DNA from 3 places in the Aneurinibacillus sp. XH2 genome. Region 3 is predicted to be linked to each of the others. Evidence: riboswitches for the same ligand, from Rfam matches in the RefSeq annotation. Region 3 holds a riboswitch; each other region holds the start of a gene.

Region 1 (7,625 bases), 160 kb from region 3:
AAGCGTTACAGGAATTAGCCGGTAAACTAAATACTGTGTCGCTTGAGCAGCTTCTCGAACACTTTGGTACGGACGCACATGTGCTTCCTGTTTATTTCACACGAGAAGAAAGCATTCCCCAAGCGCTGGAACGCATTGCAAAAAGTGCAGTAGACGCCGTGAAAAATGGAGCCCGTATCCTGCTATTCGATGACAGCATGGCGCACCGGGACGGACGTTACTGGATCGATCCGCATCTCGTTATCTCTAAAGCAGATCGCGCACTTAAAGAGGCTGGCGCAAAAGGAAACGGCAACTTGCGCCGCCAAGCAAGCATCATTATGCGCTCAGGAGCCCTGCGCAACCTTCATGATTTGGCGGTAGCATTCGGATTGGGTGCAGATGCCGTAGCGCCATATCTTCTATTCACAACGGTATTCTTAAAAGACAGAGAACATTCCGTTGAAAATCTATATCATGCGTTAAACAAAGGTTTGGAGAAAGTGATCTCCACCATCGGCATTCATGAGCTCCGCGGCTACGCTCGTCTCTTCTCTTCCATCGGGCTTAACAGCGAAGTCGCCGAAGTTCTCGGTATCGTAAACTTCTGCGGCAGCGATAAAGCTGGCACCTCGTTCGCAGAACTCGAAGCTGATAGTAAAGCTCGCTATGAAGATTGGAACAACGAGCAAGCAAAGCCGGCGAAAATTTTCCATATGTGGCCACGCATCTGGAAGTCAATCGGCGAAGTGGCATCTGGAAGCCTGCCTTATACTGAGTTTGCCAACAAACTATTGGAGCAGGAGCGTGAAAATCCGCTGTCTATCCGCCATCTGGCTGACTTCGATACATCCAAGGCAAACAAAGAAGTATCGCCGGAACAAGTTGATATCTCTATCGGGGATCACAGCCTGCCATTTCTGATTTCATCAATGTCGTTCGGTTCACAGAACGAAGTCGCATTCCGCGCTTATGCAGAAGCGGCCGAGCAATTAAATATGATTAGCCTGAACGGCGAAGGCGGGGAAATCAAAGATATGCTCGGAAAATATCGGAAAACCCGCGGCATGCAGGTGGCATCTGGACGCTTCGGCGTTAATGTAGAACTGGCCAATTCGTCCAACCTGCTTGAAATTAAAATCGGTCAAGGCGCAAAGCCAGGCGAAGGTGGTCATTTACCGGGCAAAAAAGTAACGGCAAAAGTTGCTGCCGCGCGTAACGCGACACTGGGTTCTGACCTTATCTCTCCTTCGAATAACCACGATATTTATTCGATTGAGGATCTAGCGCAAATCATTACTGAATTGAAAACCGCCAACAGCGAAGCAAAAGTGTGCGTAAAAGTTCCCGTTGTACCGAACATCGGAACGATCTCTGTTGGTATTGCCAAAGCCGGTGCGGACTACATTACATTGAGCGGATTTGATGGTGGCACCGGCGCGGCGCGTGTGCATGCATTACAACACGTAGGGCTTCCAGTGGAGATTGGGGTCAAAGCTGCCCATACGGCATTAATCGAAGCAGGACTGCGTGATAAAGTCGAATTATGGGCCGATGGCGGAATAAAAAGCGGTCACGATGTGGTAAAAATGATCCTTCTGGGTGCAAACCGAATCGGTTTTGGCACGCTGGCCATGCTGGCAGTCGGATGTACGACATGTCGCGGTTGCCATCTTGATACGTGCCATGTAGGTATCGCTACGCAAATCGAATCGGTGGAAGAAGCAAAAGAACACGGACTGCGCCGCTTCGTACCACGCATATTCGACGTAGCAGTCGATAACTTGAAGCGTCTATTCACCGCACTCGGCGAAGAAGTAAAACGCATCACCGCTGAGCTAGGCTTTGAACGTTTACAAGATATGGTTGGACGCGCGGATTTACTTGTGCAAACGCGCGGATTAAACAAAATGGATCTATCCGCTCTTCTTACGAGCGCTCCGTTCCCACTTCTAAAATCCGAACGCGTGGAGTCGAAAGTATTGGTGGCCGTTGGTGCGGAGACGTATGAAGCATCGGATCAATACGCGTCTCCATATGCACCGATTAACGAAACATTTACGAACGTGCTCAGCGATCAACGCGTGCTCGGCAGTCGTTATTCCGGTGCCCGCGTAAAACCGTATCTTGACGGCAGCTATGTGAATTTGCCTGAAGTTTCGCTTACTTTCGATAGAGGAAGCGTGCCAGGCAACGGTCTTGCCGCCTTTAATGCGGAAGGCGTCTTCATCCGCGTGCATGGTGGAGCACAAGACGGCGTCGGTAAGACTGGATTTGGCGGACGCGTCGCAATTATGAAATCGCCGAACGCGAATCGTCAATTTATTAACGGTTCCGTAGGCAAAAGCTTCTGTTACGGAGCACAAAAAGGCCTATATATTGTGCAAGGCAATGCGGACGCACGCGCCTGCATCCGCCTCTCTGGAGCCGACGTAGTCATCGGCGGCGAATTGCAAGAGCCAATTAACGATCGCTTGGGTGGCATTGGCGCGCGAGCTAATATTAAAGGATTCGCCTTTGAATATATGACAAACGGACGTGCGATCGTACTGGGCGATCCAGGACCGTGGATTTGCTCCGGTATGACCGGTGGTGTCGTATACCTGCGCGTTCAGCCAGAAATGGGGCTTGATCAGGCTGCGCTTGAACGCCGTATTGCTAAAGCGGCTAAAGTCTCCTTGAAACCGCTTGATGCAAAAGGCAAAGAAGATGTCGCCTACCTGCTTGGTGAATATATAACCGAACTTAAAGCAAGCGGCCAACAGGATAAAGCCGCCAGCATCCAGAATTTAATTGATAACGCTGAACAGCACTTTATCATGGTATCTCCTGTGAAAGAGCAGGCCGACCCATCTATCGCAACAGAATAACATGATTTGCACGCATAATTTTCACCTGCAACTCCCATTTGTGCAGCGTGATTACCACCTATACCGGCAACCGCCCTCCTCCCAGGGGCGGTTGCTTTTTCTTGTTGCTTTTTTAAAGAAGCATGGTAATATACAGTATTAGCATAAGATACTATCTGGAGGGACTATGCGCGTCGGAGCACGTATTTTAAAAACGGCAATCGCTCTTATTCTGGCGTTGCTTGTCTGTCAATGGTTCAACCTAGAACCTCCCATTTTTGCGGCCATCGCTGCTACATTAAGCATTCAACCAACCGTGTACCGCACGCTGAAACATCTAAAAGAACAGATGGAGGCCAACATCATCGGAGCGGCGCTCGGAGTAACGGCGACATATTTTCTTGGAGCGGAACCTTTGATCGTTGGAATCGTCGTCATGCTGGTCATCATGATTAACCTTCATCTGAAACTGGAAAGCAGCTTGGTTTTAAGCGTACTTACGGTTATCGCCGTAATGGAAACGTCAAGCGGAAATTATCTGTATTTCGCCAGCAACCGCTTTTTGCTTACTATTGTTGGCATTTTCTCCGCGGCGCTGGTCAATGCGCTCTTCATTCCGCCACACTATGAGCGAAAACTGTTTAAGGAAATTTCCGAAACCGGAGAAAAATTCTCCGTGCTCATGCGAACGCTCATTCATAACGAAATGGAAGAGAAAGCTTTTCGGGAGGAAAAAGAAAAAATTAAAAAAGGCTTTAAGAACATTGAACAGCTTTATGACTTGTACACGGAGGAAGTTACAAAGCTAAGAAAAGTCACATACTCCAGCCAAAAAAGACGGGTAATTCTCAAACAAATGATTACCGTGTTATATAAAGAAATGGATATGCTGCGTACATTCGAGCGTCATATCTATTCCTCTTTTAAGCCTGGTCACCATTTGTTCCCACTGATTCAAAACCAGCTGGAGGCGCTGACAGAATGCCATAAAAATATCCTGATGACATACGACGGGATTTTAAAACCGCGGGAAGATTGGCACTTGCCAATAGAAGTTATCGAGAAAAACAACCTGCTACTGCATGAATTTATGGCATTATATCCTGAAGTAAAAAGCACACCGCAAAAAGAAGACGACGGACAGTGGCGCCATCTTTTCCCGGTGGTAGCGGAAATACTGGAATACGCCAACCAACTTGAACATCTCAACAAGCTAGTGCACGCTTTTTGTCACCACCAGGGGGAAGAAGAATAAAACCTATTGACATACTGACAATTTACAATTATTATTAGACACAGACAATTGAATTGAGTCATCTTATCACGAGAAGGCTGAGGGACTGGCCCAATGAAGCCCGGCAACCTGCTTTTACGTTGAAAAAAGCAAGGTGCTAATTCCTGCAGGATGAACCGTTTCATTCTGAAAGATAAGATCGTGAGTTTGTAATTCGTATGAACGGATCGCTCTCTTTCTTTCAGAAAGAGAGCTTTTTGTTTTCCTTAGAAAGGATGAAGAAATGATGAGCGAGTATATTACTGTCAGTTATTTAATCGAAGCAAAAAATTTACATAAAAAAGCAGAAAGCATTGCTGTTGGCATGACTGTCGGCAGTTGGACCGACCTGCCGCTTGCCCGCCAGGAATTGTTAGCCCCATATCTTGGCACCACGGGCAACGTAACGATTATGGAAGAACGAAATGGACTACAAAAAGGCATCATTTCTATCCGGTATCCTGTCGGCAATATTACTCCGGATATTCCGGCACTGCTAACAACTGTCTTCGGCAAATTATCTATGGACGGAAAGATTAAACTGCTTGATATCGACTTTCCTCCTTCCCTATTGAAGCAATTCCCCGGACCGAAATTCGGAATCGCTGGTGTACGAGAATTGTTAGGTGTTCATGATCGTCCACTCTTAATGAGTATTTTCAAATCTTGTCTCGGCCTTCCGCTCGGCGAACTGGAAACGCAATTCGCCGCTCAAGTTGAGGGCGGTGTCGATTTAGTAAAAGACGATGAAATTTTCTTCGTGGATGACAAAGCGCCGCTTGCGAACCGTCTGACCGCTTACAACCGCATCATTGAAGCGTCCGGGCGTACCGTGCTGTACGCGGTCAACCTGACCGGGCCGGTTCACCAGCTGGTGGACAAAGCAAAATACGCGATTGAAAAAGGAGCCAACTGTTTACTCTTAAACGTATTGCCTTACGGCTTTGACATTCTACATCGCTTGGCGGCTGACCCGGATATTAATGTGCCGCTCATGGCACATCCGGCAATGGCGGGAGCATTCTACGCATCAGATGAATACGGAATCGCGTCTCCTCTTCTGCTTGGCAAACTGATGCGGCTCGCCGGAGCGGATATGATTTTGTATCCTTCGCCGTACGGTTCAGTGGCACTAAAGCAAAGCGAAGCGCTAGCAATCGCGGAACATGCTCGCATATCCAATGATGTTCATAAATCCTCCTTCCCAGTGCCATCCGCCGGCATCCATCCAGGACTGGTCGGCAAACTGTATGATGACTTCGGCATGGATGTAATTGTAAACGCGGGCGGGGGTATACATGGCCATCCAGGTGGCGCGGCCGATGGAGCACGTGCGTTCCGCGCTGCCATCAACACGGTGGTGCAAGGCAAAACGCTCGCCGAGGGAGCAAAAGTAAGCAAGCCGCTTGCCATAGCGCTCGAAAAATGGGGAGGGGCATAATATGGAGAAGCAAATTGTTATTTTTTGCGATTTTGACGGTACGATTACCGAAAAAGACAATATCATCAATATTATGCAACATTTCGTCCCTGAAGAGCAGTGGAAACCGATTGTAGACGACATTTTTGCGAAAAAACGGAGCTTGCGCAACGGAGTATACGCCCTATTTCAACTCGTTCCTAGCTCGCTCCGCCGCGAAATTACGGACTTTGTGCTAAGCCGCGCGCGTATCCGTGACGGCTTCGGCGAGTTCGTCGATTACTGCCATAAACAAAATATTAAGTTACTGGTAACAAGCAATGGTATTGATTTTTTTATCGAACCGCTTCTTTCACCTTATGCAAAAAAAATCGATACAATTTATTGCAACAAAAGCAATTTTTCCGGCGAAAACGTAGAGATTATCTACCCATATCCGTGTGACGAACACTGCAACGTCGACTGCGGAATGTGCAAGACAACGATCATCCGCAAATATAAAAGCGAAAAATATTTCAAGGTTGTCATCGGAGATAGCATTACCGACCTAGAAGGCGCGAAAATCACAGACACCGTAATCGCCCGCTCTTATCTCGCTGAAAAATGCCAAGAACTCGGCATTAAATATAAAACATTTTCCACATTCCACGACTGTATCGAGGCTTTAGATCATCTTATACGACGAACGGAGGTTACACAATGAGCGCGTACACTCATGAAATTCGCCAGCAAGTCTTTCAACAGTTGGATCAGGTAAAGCTCGCGTTTGCTGCCAGGGGCTGGTTCCCTGGCACAAGCGGCAACCTGTCTATCAAAATCAGTTCCGCCCCGTTATTGGTTGCGGTAACAGCAAGCGGAAAAGATAAAACGGTCTGCACCCCGCACGATTATCTGGTGGTGGACGAAAATAGCAAACCATATGAAGCAACAACTCTGAAGCCGTCTGCTGAAACTCAAATTCACACAGCAATCTATCGCAATATTCCGGAAATAGGTGCCGTATTCCATGTGCATACCGTTCCCAACAATATCGTATCCGAACTATACGGTAATCAAGGATACGTGACGCTGCGTAATCAAGAGCTCATTAAAGGATTGGGTATCTGGGAAGAAGGCGCAGAAATTCAAATTCCGATCGTAGAAAATTACGCCAATATTCCGCGTCTGGCCAAAGAAGTGGAACGCGTACTTAATCCGCAGGTACCAGGTGTGCTTATCCGCAATCACGGCATTTACGCATGGGGTAAAAATGATTTTGAAGCCAAACGTCATCTTGAAGCTTTTGAATTTCTGTTCGCTTATCATCTGCAATGGCTTCAAGTGCAGCATATTGCCGTACAACTTGCGGAACAACATGCTATTCAACCGCACAATCCGCTGACATACCGAACCGCCGGTCAGCTATAATTTACAAACAATAAAACGAATATTCGGAAGAGAGGGAAAAATAATGGCTTATATCACATTTTTAGACACAAAACAACAAATCGTAAAAGGCAACGAAGTGAAAGAATTTTTGAGTACACAGGATGTTATTTACGAAAAGTGGAGCGTTGACCGTCTGGATGAGAATTTGAAGAAAAACTACTCGCTTACCGCTGAAGAAAAACAGCAAATTATCGAAGCATTCCGCGCGGAAATTGATGATTTAAGCGCACGCCGCGGCTATAAAACGGAAGACATTGTTGTTCTGTCCGACGCGACACCAAATCTGGATGCGCTGCTCGACAAATTTAAAGAAGAACACCATCACACGGATGACGAAGTCCGCTTCTGCGTTGACGGACACGGCATTTTCACGCTGAAAGGCAAAGACGGACGTTACTTCGACATAGTTATGGAACCGGGCGATTTAATTTCCGTTCCCGCATACACCCGCCACTGGTTTACGCTTTGCGAGGACCGGAAAATCAAATGCATCCGTATTTTTGTGACTCCGGCCGGATGGGAAGCGATTTATGAAGAAAACGAAGTACCAGCAAATTAATTCTTTTATACTCGTATGCTAGCGTTTGTTGCCGCTCGTCCTTTTTCCACGTAGAGGGTGTTGCAAAACTTCATTATTAAATTTAACCTTTACCATTCAGCGATTATTAGTTTTACA
Region 2 (7,625 bases), 1.0 Mb from region 3:
TCAACGATACAATAATATCATGAAAATCGAGCTCTTCTAAAATTTGGATATGGTGTAGCGCGCTCTCGACCATCGCGTCAGCTGTCGGATAGCCATACTTCTCCAACAGATGCTTTTCCAAAGAACCGGCATTCACCCCGATTCGAATCGGCACGCCATGTGCTTTGCAGGCCCGGACAACTTCCTCGACCTTTTCGCGCCTTCCGATATTACCAGGGTTAATCCGCACTTTATCAATCCCATTCTCAATCGCTTTCAACGCAAGTCTATAGTCAAAATGAATATCGGATACAAGCGGAATGGAAATCTGCTTTTTAATCTCCTTAATGGCTTCCGCTGCTTCCATGTTGTTCACAGTCACACGCACAATCTGGCAGCCCGCTTCTTCAAGGCGGTAAATTTGCTCCACGGTCGCTTTTACGTCCGCGGTTTTTGTCGTGGTCATGCTCTGCACGATCACCTGATTGCTGCCGCCGATTGTCAAATTCCCTACCTTCACAGGTCTGGTTTGTGTACGATGATACATCCTTTACGTCTCCTTTTCAGGAATATATTTGTTTCTTGCCTTTTCTATCTTATCATAAAATAGAAAACGCGAGAATGTATCATCTACGGCAATAACGCTTCACACTAACAGCTTATGGTTTAGCGCATTGACCAGCTCTTCTTCAACCCCTCCTCCTTTTGTAGCCTTTTATGATTCGAACAACCGATTGATGTCTACGCCCCGTTCCCGCAAAATCTGACGTAGCACCTGTTTGTGCTGCTGCTCAGTGTACGTATTCATCCCGAGCGTTAATGCGGCCGACATCTCAATATCGTACAAAATGTCTTCGAGTTCGCTCGTCGGTAAACTGCTGTAACGTTCATAAAGACTTTTGTGTTCGCTCATCTTCCGTTTCCCCCATGCCATATATCGTATTCGTTACCCATGTATAAACGCTATCTTTATATGTTATACAACTTCTATATATGGTGTTCGCTTGTACCGACAAGCGAGGCCACCGCCTCCGCGAGCGAACCAAAAACATAGTCCGGCTGCGGTTCTTTTCCCTTTAGATTTTCTTTACCGATATACACCGTTTTTAAACCAGCTCGATGCCCGGCTTGAATATCTGTATAAAAGTCGCCCACCATATAACTTTTAGAAGGTTCAATATTATATCGTTTTATTAAATCAAATATCATTCCCGGTTCCGGTTTACGGCAAGTACACCCTTCCTGCGGTTTATGAGTACAAGCCAAAATTTCCGCTAACATCCCACCCGCTTCTTTAATTTTTTCTTCCATATAGTTATGAATTTCAGCGAGCGCTTCCCGTTTCATGTATCCCAAACCAACACCGCCTTGGTTTGTTACGACAAACACTTTGTATCCTCGCTCATGAAGCGTGCGTATCGCCTCGAGCGCTCCCGGTATAAAAACAAACTGTCCAACATGGTTGATCGGGTGAGGATTTTCGTTAATGACCCCATCACGATCCAAAAAAAAGGCTTTTGTCATCCGTACCCCTCTTTAGATGTAAGAAAAATGATGTATTCATATGAAAATACTACAAATATATTCATCATTATGATAAATAATCGTTTCGTTTATTGATGTAGAAGCGAAACTGCAAAATATGCTCTTTTTATTGTTTCGCTTCGTGCTGGTATGTATCCTTCCAAACAGAGGAAAAAAACCGCTCCGGAGTCTGGAACGGTTCTTTATCCTTTGGTAATTTAATATAACAAACCAAACTTCCTCGCCTCGAATTCCAGTTCTTCCCTAAATTTCGGATGAGCAATTGCTAAAAGCGCTTTTGTACGCTCAGCAATGCTTTTTCCGCGCAAGGAAGCCACACCGTATTCCGTCACAATGTGATCTACATCGTTTTTTGAAGTAGTGACAACCGAGCCGAGCGTAAGCTGCGGACGAATGCGGGAGATCGAGCCATCACGCGTGGTAGAGTGCAAGCAAATAAAGCCCTTTCCGTTCTTAGCAAAACGGATTCCGCGTGCAAAGTCCGCCTGACCTCCGCTGGAACTATAATAACGTCCAGCAATCGTTTCCGAGGCGCACTGTCCCATAAAGTCCACTTCTGTCGTCGCATTGATGGAGACGATGTTATCCTCCTGTCCGATAATACGCGGGTCATTGACATAATCAACCGGCAGCATTTCTACGCTGGTATTCTCATCAATAAAATCATACAATTTCTTTGTGCCAAGCGCAAAGGTTCCGACAATTTTTCCTCTATGCGTTTTCTTTTCAATACCGTTGACGATTCCTTGCTCCGCTAGATCAACAATACCGTCCGTTATAAGCTCTGTATGAATACCGAGATTTTTATGATCTTGCAAAAACCCGATAATCGCGTTCGGAATGGCACCGATTCCTACTTGCAACGTCGCTCCGTTCGGAATCCGTTCCACCACATAGGCAGCAATTTTGCGGTCGATATCGGTCACTTCCTTTTCTTTTACCTCGTACAGCGGATAATCTACTTCAATGTAGCCAAGAATCTGGCTAATATGTATCTGATTCGATCCGAAGGTACGCGGCATGTTTGGATTCACTTCAAGGAAAAACGGTACTTTTCCAATAAAGGAAGCAACATAGTCAGCCTGCGTACCAAGCGAGAAATATCCGTGCTCATCCATCGGCGCGGCAGCGGCCAGCACGAGCGACATTTTCGTTGTTTCCCGTAATAGACGCGGTACCTCATGAAAATGATTGGGAACAAGATCGCATTCGCCAGCAAGAAACGCTTTGCGCGAGGCGCCGCTTAAGAAATACGCAACATGGCGCAAATGTTTCCGGTATTTTCCGTGAATGTAGTCGCGCTCTTTAAGCGCATGCATCTGGTGAATACGCACGTCGAACCAGCGCTCCGCATGTTTCTCAATCGTATCCAAAAGCACGAGCGGCTCACCGTTCGCGAGCGGAACAATAATGTCATCCCCGCTCTTGATGTACGCTAATACATCTTGTGGCGTTTTTCGTTTGTTCTCCAAATCAATGAACTGATCCATTCATTCAACCTCCATATATACAGTTAACTTGATATATCAGCATCGTATTTTCTTACCACAGGGCGAATATCAAAACATCAAAAACTGTACAGCGAGTATTTTTCCTTTATTCATCATAAATGCCAAAGCTTATGCAAGCAACCAATTTTCTGTTAAGAATAAGTGAAAAGTCCACCCCGCAGTTTCAGGGTGGACTTTCTTCTATACCGTTATTTTCTTTTACATGTTTTGCTTTTGCTTCGTGATTTCAGATTCCAAAACCTGCAGCTCGCCCATACCACGAATCAGCTTACGGGTATAGAGCTTTTCGGGCTGCAAAATGTTGACCATATATTCGATCGCAAGTTCCGGATCAACCGTCTCGCCACACGTGTAGCAATCGAGCGCAGCAAACCCTTTTTCCGGATATGTATGAATCGAAATATGGCTTTCAGATAATAGAACCAGTACTGTTGCCCCTTGCGGTTCGAATTGCTTCGATTGTACGGACAAAACCGTAGCACCGCAGGCCTCCGCAGCTTCAACAAGATGATGCTGCAAAAACTCCGCACTGTTCAACTTTTCAAAATCGACACCCCAAGTATCAATCGCAACATGTCTTCCGAAAGTAGAATATTCCACTTTTCGGTCCCCCCTCCTAGCAATTTTGTGTTGAAAATCTCGCTAGGACCTACGTCATTCACTATATTTCGAGGAGAAACTTCCTTGAGTGAATCCTGGTTCCTAATCTTTTCACAACAAAGAAGATAGCATGTTTCTAAAAAATTTGCAACAGTTTCTTATGGATACTTGGGAAACTTTTTACGCTTCTAATACAAACAATTGATGAGAGAGCGTAGCTAACTGACGATCCACCTCTTCCGTTGGCAAATGTGCTGCTTGGCGTTGATTGCGAAAATCGAGCAACTGATCAATATGCACCCTAAGCCATGCGATTTGATCTTCAGCGCCCTGCGCTTCGTATAGACGCTGCAAGTCTCCTACCGTATCCCGGTATTCAAAGACAAGCGTTTCGCTATCTCCTTTCCGTTCGATAATTTTCATAACTTTCCCTTCTTTGTAATGATAAATCATCGTATACGCTGGATATACCCGATAAACGACAGCGTCCCCTTTAAAGCGGCGCACAGCCTGGCGCATTTGGTTCGCCAATTTGGCGTCCCGAATAGTATACCTGCCCTCAAAAGTGTACATATTTCCGATCAGTTTAAAGGATAGGGGGATTTCTTTTTCCCTATCAAACAGTACGATTTCCTTTTCACCATTGTCATACACTCGAACTTCTGTCTCAAACTCTGCACATTGAAACATTTCGATAAAAGATTGCAACTGCCAAGTACTTAATTCAAGCACAAGCTTCTTGTATTCGGTGGCTACTCGTTGAGCCATACAAATCTCTCCCATATATTTTTTCCTATCGTAATTATTATACCGAAAAGCTATATCTATTCTCCAATCGCTTATACAATAGAAAAAGTAAGGATAGAAGAGAAACAAAAAGATAATTTCGCTAAATAGCTGTTGATTCTTGTCTATATCCGTTATATTATGAAAAATTACATTTTTGTTTACCTGACATTTATTTTACCAGTACTGCGGCATCTTCTCTTGCTGCGCTCAGCCGTTCGTCTAACACCGGGCGAAGCTTGAGTTCCGCCTGTAAGTCGTCGGCCAATGCTTTCAACGCGTACACATCCGGATTGCTGATTACGGCAGCTACATGTACTTCGCTCCCACTGCTAACTGTTTCCACCGCGTGCAAAAACCCTTCTCCACCTGATAAAAAGGAAATCAGACGAATTTTCTGACTGTCATTCGTTTGTTTTGAAAAGGTAAAGAACGCCAGCACCACTTTTTCCACACCTGTGCTTTGCTCCACGTCTTCTCTCATGAGCCCCTCTTTATCGGGTGTAAATGTCCAACCACGAACAATGTTTAACATATCTTCCACAATCGCGCTTCCTGTAGGCAGCGCTCCTGCTCCCTTTCCGGTAAATGATACATCTCCAACTACATCGCCGGTAATAAAAACACCATTGCATTCATTTTTAACTCCGGAGAGTGGATGAGCGTACGGCACCAACGTCGGCACAACCCGTAAGCAGCATCCTGCGTCCGTGCGTTCTGCGGAAGCAAGCAACTTAATACGGTATGCCAGCTTCTCACATACTTTCATCTCTTCACCGGTTATGGACGCAATTCCTTCGCGCTCCTGTTCCAGTACCGGGGTGTCGGGGCCGAAGCACAGATTAGCTATAATCTGAATTTTGTTAAATGCATCATACCCTTCTACATCCGCCGTAGGATCAGCCTCTGCAAAGCCAAATTCCTGTGCCTGTTCCAGCGCTTCTTGATATGTGAGTCCTTCTTCTTCCATCTTGGTTAAAATATAGTTGGTCGTACCGTTTAAAATACCGTATACACGCGTAATCCGGTTTGCCTTTAATAGCTGGCTTAACGCATTTAAAATTGGAATGCCGCCACCTACGCTCGCTTCGTATAGGAGCGAAACACCATTTTTGTCAGCCAGCCTGTGCAAATGTGTGCCATAGGCAGCGATCATTTCCTTATTCGCAGATACAACGTGGCACTTCCGTTCAATCGCTTGCTCGATATAACCGAGTGCGGGGGAAATCCCGCCCATCGCATCAATCACAATCTCCGGATTTTTCTCCCAAATGGTTTCGATCTCTGTAGTCAAAAGTTCCCGTTTTACTTTCACGCGGCGCGGCTTTTTAACATCGCGCACCAGAACGCCTACCACTTCAAACTTGACCCCCGCCTGCTTTTCGATTCGTGTAGCATGTGTATGTAAAATCGTCATAACTCCTGAACCGACTGTACCCAACCCAAGTAACGCAATTTTCCAAGTTTTCATAACGTATCCCTCCCAAAATCTATAGCCTGCGAAATAAAAAACCCTCTTCCAGAGAAGAGGGCTGTTGGACCATATCGATCCGCAACACGTTCCTCCTCTCATCTGCCAAAGCTTATACACAAGCTTTGATGGAATTAGCACCTTTCAGGCTTTTGCCTGCGGTTGCTGAGGTTTCATCGGGCCATTTCCCTCCGCCTCTCTGGATAAGAGTTTTCCGTTTCGTTCGCTATTTAATTGATTTAAAAATTATACTATCGTGTTTTTCCGCGAATGTCAAATATTTGTACAAGCTTTTTTTATGGTTTTCCGCCAGAGATTCAAGCTACTTGAACCAAGAGAGAATTTGCTCGATCAAATGTTTCAAAAATAAAAGAATTTCCTGTACGAGCGATTTTGCTTCCGGGTTGTTATTCAGGAACTCTTGAATTTTTCCTTTATAGCTTGAAACCTGCTCCAGCGTTTTGTTCCAGTCAATATCTAAATTTTGGATTTTACGTAGAATGCTGACGAGGGATTCAATCTCCGCGTCGGAAAGATTCAGTCCCATCTGATCCGCTACGCTGCGAATCATTTCGCGCAATTGGTCGTCAGACAATTTACTCGTCTGTTTGGCCAGTTCCGCTTTCAGGCGTGTCAGAAGCTCAGCCGCTTTTTCTTTATCGCCGATCGTCTCACCGATTTTCGCGGTGGTGACCATCTCTTCGTTTGCCACTTTTTTCTGCGTTTCATCAATTTTTTTCCCGGTTACCGTTTCATACGCCTTCATAATTCCTGTCAGCGCAGCCGTGCCAGACACCGGGAACGGGGCATCAATTTTTACAATCGCGTCTTTTACACCCGCCGTCGCCAATGCGTTTTCGTACATGGCTTTGCTAACCCAGGTAATATTGTTTGTTTCAACCACAATCCCCTTGCCAGGTTCAGCGATTTGAATCATCGCCGACGAAATGGCACGGGTACCGATCACGCTTTTACTGAGCAAACCTTCCAGATATTTATGCTCCTCCGCGTTAGTGACGGTAATTTCTTGCGCGTTCGGCGCATTAAACCTGCTTTTGATTTGTTCTTTCTGCGCCGGTTTTAAATCCTGGCCAAGCGTGATAATGGTGTCACCCACCGCAGCGTCCGCATACGCGGTCGCAGTCGTCAGGATAAAAAGAAGTAGGGCTAAAAGCAGCCTCCTCACTTCTATTCACTCCTCCCCATCTGAAATGATATCCCATCTGAATTATAGCACAGAGAAGAAAAACAGCCAGAGCTGTGCGCATATACATGCGACAATGGAGTCATTTCACCCGCGCAGCGCCGACTCCATCAAGAGTTCCCTGTTTCTAACCAACAATTATGTCGGTTAACTAACTTACAGCCAAACTATAATCGGTAAAAACAAACAAGTCAACTCCCTAAAGAAGTGGTGGTTTACTCTCAAACACGATACAATATGTTATTTATCGTTTTTATATGCGTATATGCGGTAGCGAAAAAGAGGGTGTCCCACCACTTTTGGGGACACCCTCATAGATCTTATCTTACTTTTACCGCTGTTCCTGTAGCGATACACATCATCATACCATCGCGCAACGTTTCAAAATCTAAATCTACCCCAACAACCGCGTCGGCTCCCATCGCTCGCGCTTTATCTGCCATCTCTTTCAAAGCAATTTCCCGTCCCTCCGCGAGTTTGCTTTCATACGCGCCGCTACGACCACCGATAATGTCTGTAATCCCGGCCA
Region 3 (7,625 bases):
AATTCTGTATATGTCCAGCGGTGATGCTTCGTTTCGTATTCATAAATTAAGCTAATTTTATCCGGAAAATTACGGACTGACCATTCAAGAACATCTCCGATTGTTGTGCTCATCGTTTTCTTCCCCCCTATGTGCTTATTTTAAATAATCAGGTTTGACAAATCCCTGGAATTCTTTCTCGATAACTTCTTTAAACTCCGGAGATTTATATGCTTCGATTAAATCTTTAACAAACTGGCTGTCTTTGTCCGCCGTTTTCACAGCGACCACGTTCATATATTGATCCGGAATCTTTTCGAGCGCCAGCGCTTCCGTAAGTTTCAAGCCCGATGCGATGGCGAAGTTCCCGTTGACAAATGCGTAGTCTGCGTCTTCAAGCGAGCGCGGAAGCTGGGCTGCTTCCAGCGGCAGGAGCTTGATATTTTTCTTGTTCTCCACGATATCCTTTTCCGATACGCGAAGCAGATCTACACCTTCTTTTAACTTGATCCAACCGAAATGTTGCATCATGACAAGCGCGCGGGCCTGATTAGTAGGATCATTCGGAAGCGAAACGGTCGCTCCCGGCTGCACTTCTTCCAGTGTTTTATGCTTATGCGAGTAAATGCCGATCGGAGCCGTCGGAACCTGGATAACATCTTGAATATCCAAGTTATGCTCTTTCGCAAAGTTCTGCAAATACACGACATGTTGAAACACATTCGCATTCAGCGAACCTTCAGCCAGCGCCTGGTTCGGCTGCACGTAATCGTTGAACTCAACAATCTTCACGTTGTATCCTTTTTTTTCTAAAATAGGTTTAATTCCTAAACGCACCTGATCACTATACGGCCCCGCCGTCGCACCAATAACCAGTTCTTTACTGTTCCCCTGCGTTTTTCCTGTTGCCGTTTCGCTCTCTTGTCCTCCGCAAGCTGTCAAAAAGATTACTATTAATGAAATTAATGCAATAAGAATAAACGGTTTTTGTTTCACAAAGATCTCTCCCTTAACGTTTATCAAGATAATGTGCAAGACGATTGCCCGCAAATTGAATGACTTGTACAAGCACCACCAATAAAAGCACGGTCACAATCATAACATCCGTCTGGAATCGGTAGTAGCCGAAGCGAATCGCTAAATCCCCGATCCCTCCGCCTCCGACAACGCCGGCCATCGCAGAATAGGAAAGAAAACTGACAATCAATACTGTGAGTCCGAGCGTAAGCCCAGCGCGCGCTTCTGTCAATAACACTTTCCAAACAATCTGATATGTAGACGCCCCCATTGCCACCGCGGCTTCAATAACTCCTCTCGAAACTTCACGAAGCGATTGCTCCACCAGACGTGCAAAGTATGGAATGGCTGCAATCGACAACGGAACAGCCGCAGCCACCGGACCGATCGTCGTTCCGACCAATGTTCGCGTCAACGGAATCAATGCCACGAGCAAAATAAGAAAGGGAAACGATCGGACAATGTTAACGAGCGAACTTAAAATTCGAAATAAAATGGGGCTTTCCAGCAATTGTCCTTTACCTGTCAGAAAAAGCAGAACCCCCAGCGGCATGCCAAGCAAAAGCGCTGAGCCTATTGAAATGCCGACCATAATAGAAGTTTCTACGATAGAAACCCCAATTTCCGGCAATAAAGCAATCACATTATCAAACATTGGCTATCCCTCTCTCCTTGCCTGTTTCCTCTTCGAATAATAGCTGGGCGATTTCAGTTTTCGGCTTTACTTCCCGTTCAGAAAGCGAAAGTTTTTCGACGAGATGACCTCTTTCCATGACTGCTACTTTGTTGCAAATCTCTTTCACTACACTCATTTCATGCGTGACGATGAGAATCGTTACGCCTAGCTTTTGGTTGATTTCTTTAAGAAAAGATAAAATGGTACGCGTCGTCTGCGGATCAAGCGCTGAGGTAGGCTCATCACATAGCAGCACTTTCGGCCGGCTGGCCAACGCCCGGGCGATAGCGACCCTCTGCTTTTGTCCCCCGCTCAACTTGGCAGGATAGCTGTCCACCTTCTCGGCCAGCCCTACAATCTCCAAGCACTCCTGTACTCTTTTTTTTCTCTCTTCTTTTGGAAGACCGGCTATTTCTAGCGGAAACGCCACATTGTCCGCCACCGTCCGATTATTCAACAGATTAAAATGCTGAAAAATCATGCCGATGGACTGGCGCGCTTTGCGCAGCTCTCGATTTGATAGACCGGTTAACTCCTGACCATCCACATATACCTTTCCCTCGTCCGGTCGCTCCAGCAAATTAACCAGTCTAAGCAAAGTTGACTTACCAGCACCGCTGAACCCGATAATACCGTACACATCCCCTGGCTCCACATGCAGCGACGTTGGAGCTACTGCCTGAAATGTCCCGTTCGGTGTGGTATAACTTTTACTAATACTCTGTAATTTAATCATACTCCTCACTCCTTTATTCCTCCTAGATTGCACAAGGGGAAATAAAAACGACCTCCTGCGCTGCAAGAGGTCGGCGTACACTCATCACAAGTTTGCCGGACCTCTCATCTTTCAGCGCGCGAGCGCTGCTGGAATTGGCACCGTGTCAAAGAGTTTCTTTGATGGTTGCCGAGGCTTCACTGGGCCAGTCCCTCCACCTCTCTGGATAAGAGTCCTAATCATTTGCCTTTTCAATTTGTTGATTTTATTCTAACACATTAAACCATAATGTCAACTAGGAATTATAGATTTTTTAATTTTCTCCTACATTGCTGAGACATATAAAAACCATCACAGTTTATCATTGTATATGCAGATAACACCATATTTATATTGATTATAGTAGCTGTATATTTTCGCGGTCAATAAATTTACATTTAATTCTTAATACTATATCGAATAGTAGCAATATTTGTTTTGATAAGGTTGTTAATGATCCGATAAAAAAGACCGCGATTGAAAATTCCACGGTCTTCCTGTTTCATTATTTTTGTGCAATGGTTTGCCGTAACTCCGTGATACGTGCCTCCATTTTTTCTTTTTTAAAAATCGCCTGTGTAAAAATTCCGGTACCAACAATATTTTCTGATGTTTCCGCGGTCACTTCACAAACGACTCGCTTCGGAGTAACTTCCGTACATAAGGCTGTAAATTTTACCCGTTGCCCCACCACCGCAGGCCCAATGTGCTTAACCTGAATTTCGTATCCGGCTCCTTCCTCCCCCTCTTCAAGGTAAGGCAAAATAACATGGCGTCCGACTTTTTCCATATAATAAATCATAGTCACGGTCGACATTACATCGTGAACCACGTTGCCGTCAAACGTAGGACGCATATCGTCCTGCACGACAATTTCCAACGTCTCTGTCTCTCCCGGTTGTAATCCTTTCACCCGTTCTTCTCCTTCCTTATAAAGCAACATATACTTTCTTATACGAATGTAAAGACAACTCCACATCACTGTGGAGTTGTCTTTACACGGGCATATGTGCCAAGCGCGACGGCAACCAGCTCCCCATCGTCCGTGCGCACTTCCGCTTGCATGATAATAGTACGGCCTCCGCGCTTGATTACCCTAGATTGTGCGATCAGCTTATTTCCCCTAGCAGGCGCCAAATAGTTGATTTTGCTCTCCAATGTTACGCACTGCTGCACACCGTTAACATGAGGCGCGGCCGCGTGCCCCATGACCACATCAGCAAGCGTGCTTGTCACTCCGCCATGCACCACTCCATCGATACTATTGTACAATTCCGGGCGAATATGAAGCACTGCCGTGCAGCTATTTTCGTCCTGGTGCTCGATTTCAATACCAAGATATTGGTTAAAACGATTGTTTGATTTCATGGTAGTCTCTCCTGCCAATCCAGCGCTGCCAACGCGTCCTGTTACTCTTCATTAGCTGCGTTCTGTCCGATTTCCTCAAGAAAAAACCCACTCTTGCGGTAAGCGACCGCGTCAAGCAGAGCGATGCTTTCGCCGTCGTGTTCCACCTCGATTTGGTAAAAACCGGCGCGTGCTGTTTTTTTCTTTTCTGTCGCTACTGCACGTAACCGTGCGCCCTTTCCACTTGGAGCCATATACTGAACGTTCATCGATAACGCCACGCATGGACGTCCATATGAATTGCAGGCCGCAGCAAACGCAAAATCAGCCAGCGCAAAAATGACGGCTCCATGTGTTGTGCCATGCGCATTCAACATTTCCTCACGCACGTCTACTTCCGCCACAGCCGTTCCCTCTCCAAGTTCAACCAGCCGGATTCCTAAATGGCGCGCGTACGGATCGCGACTCACATACCGAGTGATTTGTTCCCGGTACCTGCGATGTGTTTCCGTCTCACTCAACATGCTTTTTAAACCTTTCTCCTATACTACTTCCGCGAAGTGCATGGATACAACCTTGCCAGCGAAGCCCATTAAATCTTTGCCTGCTGCTTTTCCTTCCGGAGAAGAAAGCGCGTTCATAAGCGCTTCTTTTGTTTCAAAATACATTTCTGCAATCAAATGAAGATTGCTGTCACCTGCAGGAGAGCCATAAATTTTATTAACTTCCAGCTTTAGAAGACCCGGCATTTTTTCCGCGAGCGGCGCGTGTACTTCTTTGTAATGTTTATCAAATTCCTCCACATTTTCCGGCTTTTTGTAAATCGCGATCAGCTTAACCATCGTATCCCCTCCATAAAAAATCAATACCTTAATATCATAAAAATATAATATTACGTTTTAAAATCGTACTATTTATCAGAAATTATATCGTTTTAAACAGCCAATCGTCAATATTTTAAGAAAAATTATTAATATAGCCACTATGTTGAACTTACCGTTCAAGCGAATGCTACCGCTCCCGCTGGCCCGGTTCAACGAATTGCAAGAGCTCTCGATCCGGGCCATAAAATAAAATCATCCGACCGCCTCCAAGCGTCGGTTTCGGTTCCTCAGTGTTAAAAACAATTCCCTTCGCCTTGTAATGAGCAATCAGTACAAAAACGCCATCTCGCGCACCGCGTTCTGACCGCGAAGGCGTACCCTGTACCCAAACATCGATGAATAAAACGCAATGGAACGATCCATATCGGAAACAATCAATGCTACGTGTTCGATTTTTTTAATCATTTGTATCTCCTGCCCTTTTCATTTTTGAATCCCTTCTCTTTTTCTATCACTAAATGGTAATTTTGTTTCTTATTTTGGGCAAGTCTAGTCCTTTACTTTGACTTCTCCGCTTTACATGTTGAACAAAGCGACAGTGGCCGACTTTTTATACGGTTTCACTTTCTGTTATAGTAAAAGCAAAAGGACATGAAGGGGAGAACAATATGGCAATGTTTGAGGAACCGGATCTGCTGGGCGTCTACTGCGAACGACGCGACAAGGGACATCCGGAAGAATATGCGTTTGAGATTACGCAAAAATATATGTTCAATTTCTTTATCAGCAACATGAACCAACTGTTCGCTGCTGAAAAAGCCGAAGTTACTGACAACATGCCGCCTGATGAAAAAGCAAAACTACTCTATTTAAAAAAAGCATCCGACCGCGAAAAGCTGGAACTTATCCGCAGATGGTATGAAGATTACAAAGACAGCATCTATTCCTCCAGCGGTTCATTTGAACGGGCATATATGCACAGAAATTCCCTTTTGCAAAATAATGAATATTAAAAAAGCATCAAAAAATCCCCGGATTGGCCGCTACGAACCGAAACCGGGGATTTTTCATCATTCTATTCGTTATTTTTTAATCAATTCAAGCTCCACTGGCACATTTTTCTCTACTTTTTCGCCGTTTGCTACTTTCTTCGCAAGTTCAACCGCTTGCTTGCCGATAAGCTCGGGTTTCTGCGCGACAGTCGCGCTCATGCGGCCCTCTTTCACCGCAGCCACTGCGTCATCCGTTGCATCAAAGCCGACAACAACTACATCCTTCAATCCAGCAGCCTGAATCGCTTTCAGAGCCCCTAGCGCCATTTCATCATTATGAGCAAATACGGCTTTAATATCCTTATTCCCCTGCAAAATGTTTTCCATAACACTCATACCTTTCGCGCGGTCAAAATCGGCCGGCTGCTTGGCCACCACTTTCACACCTTTTTCTTTGTCAATGATTTCATGGAAACCTTTGCCGCGCTCCCGTGCCGCGGAAGAACCTGGAATTCCTTCAAGTTCAACGATATTGCCTTGTTTTCCGATTTTTTCAAGCAAATATTTAGCCGCCATTCTGCCCCCTTCTACGTTGTCGGAAGCTACGTGTGATACGACCTCGCCTCCCTCGGCGCTACGGTCAACGGTAATGACCGGGATGTTGGCATGATTCGCGGATTTAATGGCAGACACAACGGCTGCGGAGTCGGTCGGGTTTACAAGAATGACATCCACCTGCCGCTGGATTAAATCTTCGATTCCCGAGATTTGTTTCGCTGGGTCATCCTGTGCGTCAACCGTTACTAGCTTTATATTGTTTTCCTGCGCCGCTTTCTCCGCCCCCTCTTTCAGCGTCACGAAGAACGGGTTGCTTTGTGTGGAAATAGCCAGCCCTACCGTAATCTGCTCTTTTTTGTCGCCAGCTGCTTTATCTCCTGTACCTGGCGCCTGGGTGGTGCAACCTACCAGCATGGATAAACCGAGCAAACTTACCGCAAAACCTTTTACTAATCTTTTCATTTTCTTCTGATCCCCCTTAGACAAATATTGATTTAATGTTTGTACATTTGTATGGTGATGGATATGTTTTTTACGCTGTTTTTTTGCGATCAAGCAAAACAGCAAGCAAAATCACGGCTCCTTTTACCACCTGCTGGTAGAACGAAGAAACTTCCAGCAAATTCAAACCGTTGTTTAGCACGCCGATAATCATCGCACCGATAAGGGTACCAAAAATCCAGCCACGACCGCCAGATAGGCTGGTTCCCCCCAGCACGACCGCAGCAATGGCATCCAATTCATACCCCATTCCGGCGTTTGCCTGCGCGGAATTGAGGCGCGAAGTCAGGATAACCCCTGCCAGCGCCGATAACAAACCAGTCAGCGCATAAATATAAATTTTTACCCTGTCTGCTTTAATGCCGGACAGAATCGCCGCTTCTTCGTTGCCGCCGATTGCGTAGATGCGGCGGCCGAACGCTGTTTTCTTCAGGATAAAATACAGCACCGCGAAACATCCAAGCATCCAGAGCACCGGAACTGGGATTACGAAAAAGTATCCGGCGCCGAGCATGGTGAACATCTCGCTGTCAAATCCGGTAATCGGTCTTCCTTCTGTATATACAAGCGTAAGACCGCGGAAAATCGTCATCGTGGAAAGCGTTGCAATAAATGGCGCTACTTTTCCTTTCGCGATCAAAAGACCGTTCGCCGTCCCCATCAATACGCCGGAGAGAAGTGCAATGAGAATGGACAGAAGCGGATCCATACCCGCAGTCATCATTCCGGCCGTCAGCGCACCCGCAAGCGCAAGAATCGCACCAACCGACAGGTCAATCCCGCCAGTCAAAATGACAAAAGTCATGCCAAACGCAATCAGTGCGTTAATCGAAACCTGACGCAACACATTTAAAATATTGTCCAACGTTAAAAAGTTAGGGCTCAGCACTGCAAGAATAACCGTAATAATCAAAAGTCCGATAAAAGGCCCCAGCTTTTGAAAATTCATCACAAAAGATTTTTTATCTGCCATATTA

Evidence for each region. A riboswitch is a leader RNA that binds a small molecule or an ion and turns the genes downstream of it on or off. The one in region 3 is predicted to bind S-adenosylmethionine.
Region 1: linked by a shared signal. The riboswitch ahead of ACH33_RS15405 (2,3-diketo-5-methylthiopentyl-1-phosphate enolase) and the one ahead of ACH33_RS14480 (methionine ABC transporter ATP-binding protein) in region 3 are both predicted to bind S-adenosylmethionine.
Region 2: linked by a shared signal. The riboswitch ahead of ACH33_RS09335 (homoserine dehydrogenase) and the one ahead of ACH33_RS14480 (methionine ABC transporter ATP-binding protein) in region 3 are both predicted to bind S-adenosylmethionine.

What each region holds. Positions count from the first base shown of each region.
Region 1 covers NZ_CP014140.1:3,083,782-3,091,406, forward strand. Annotated here, with positions in the region: gene ACH33_RS15395 (glutamate synthase-related protein) at 1-2,849, shown strand, start outside; gene ACH33_RS15400 (FUSC family protein) at 3,016-4,083, shown strand; SAM riboswitch class I at 4,144-4,262, shown strand; gene ACH33_RS15405 (2,3-diketo-5-methylthiopentyl-1-phosphate enolase) at 4,346-5,542, shown strand; gene ACH33_RS15410 (2-hydroxy-3-keto-5-methylthiopentenyl-1-phosphate phosphatase) at 5,544-6,224, shown strand; gene ACH33_RS15415 (methylthioribulose 1-phosphate dehydratase) at 6,221-6,928, shown strand; gene ACH33_RS15420 (1,2-dihydroxy-3-keto-5-methylthiopentene dioxygenase) at 6,972-7,508, shown strand.
Region 2 covers NZ_CP014140.1:1,872,593-1,880,217, reverse strand. Annotated here, with positions in the region: gene ispG (flavodoxin-dependent (E)-4-hydroxy-3-methylbut-2-enyl-diphosphate synthase) at 1-526, opposite strand, end outside; gene ACH33_RS09360 (hypothetical protein) at 695-892, opposite strand; gene ACH33_RS09355 (D-glycero-alpha-D-manno-heptose-1,7-bisphosphate 7-phosphatase) at 967-1,503, opposite strand; gene ACH33_RS09350 (acetyl-CoA hydrolase/transferase family protein) at 1,722-3,014, opposite strand; gene speD (adenosylmethionine decarboxylase) at 3,234-3,635, opposite strand; gene ACH33_RS09340 (hypothetical protein) at 3,816-4,403, opposite strand; gene ACH33_RS09335 (homoserine dehydrogenase) at 4,594-5,892, opposite strand; SAM riboswitch class I at 5,988-6,102, opposite strand; gene ACH33_RS09330 (DUF1002 domain-containing protein) at 6,215-7,078, opposite strand; gene ACH33_RS09325 (YbjQ family protein) at 7,417-7,625, opposite strand, start outside.
Region 3 covers NZ_CP014140.1:2,920,119-2,927,743, forward strand. Annotated here, with positions in the region: gene ACH33_RS14465 (fatty acid--CoA ligase) at 1-113, opposite strand, end outside; gene ACH33_RS14470 (MetQ/NlpA family ABC transporter substrate-binding protein) at 136-975, opposite strand; gene ACH33_RS14475 (methionine ABC transporter permease) at 989-1,651, opposite strand; gene ACH33_RS14480 (methionine ABC transporter ATP-binding protein) at 1,644-2,408, opposite strand; SAM riboswitch class I at 2,510-2,620, opposite strand; gene ACH33_RS14485 (thioesterase family protein) at 2,932-3,339, opposite strand; gene ACH33_RS14490 (PaaI family thioesterase) at 3,405-3,794, opposite strand; gene ACH33_RS14495 (PaaI family thioesterase) at 3,836-4,297, opposite strand; gene ACH33_RS14500 (EthD family reductase) at 4,316-4,615, opposite strand; gene ACH33_RS20170 (VOC family protein) at 4,925-5,062, opposite strand; gene ACH33_RS14505 (hypothetical protein) at 5,266-5,610, shown strand; gene rbsB (ribose ABC transporter substrate-binding protein RbsB) at 5,680-6,609, opposite strand; gene ACH33_RS14515 (ABC transporter permease subunit) at 6,680-7,621, opposite strand; gene ACH33_RS14520 (sugar ABC transporter ATP-binding protein) at 7,623-7,625, opposite strand, start outside.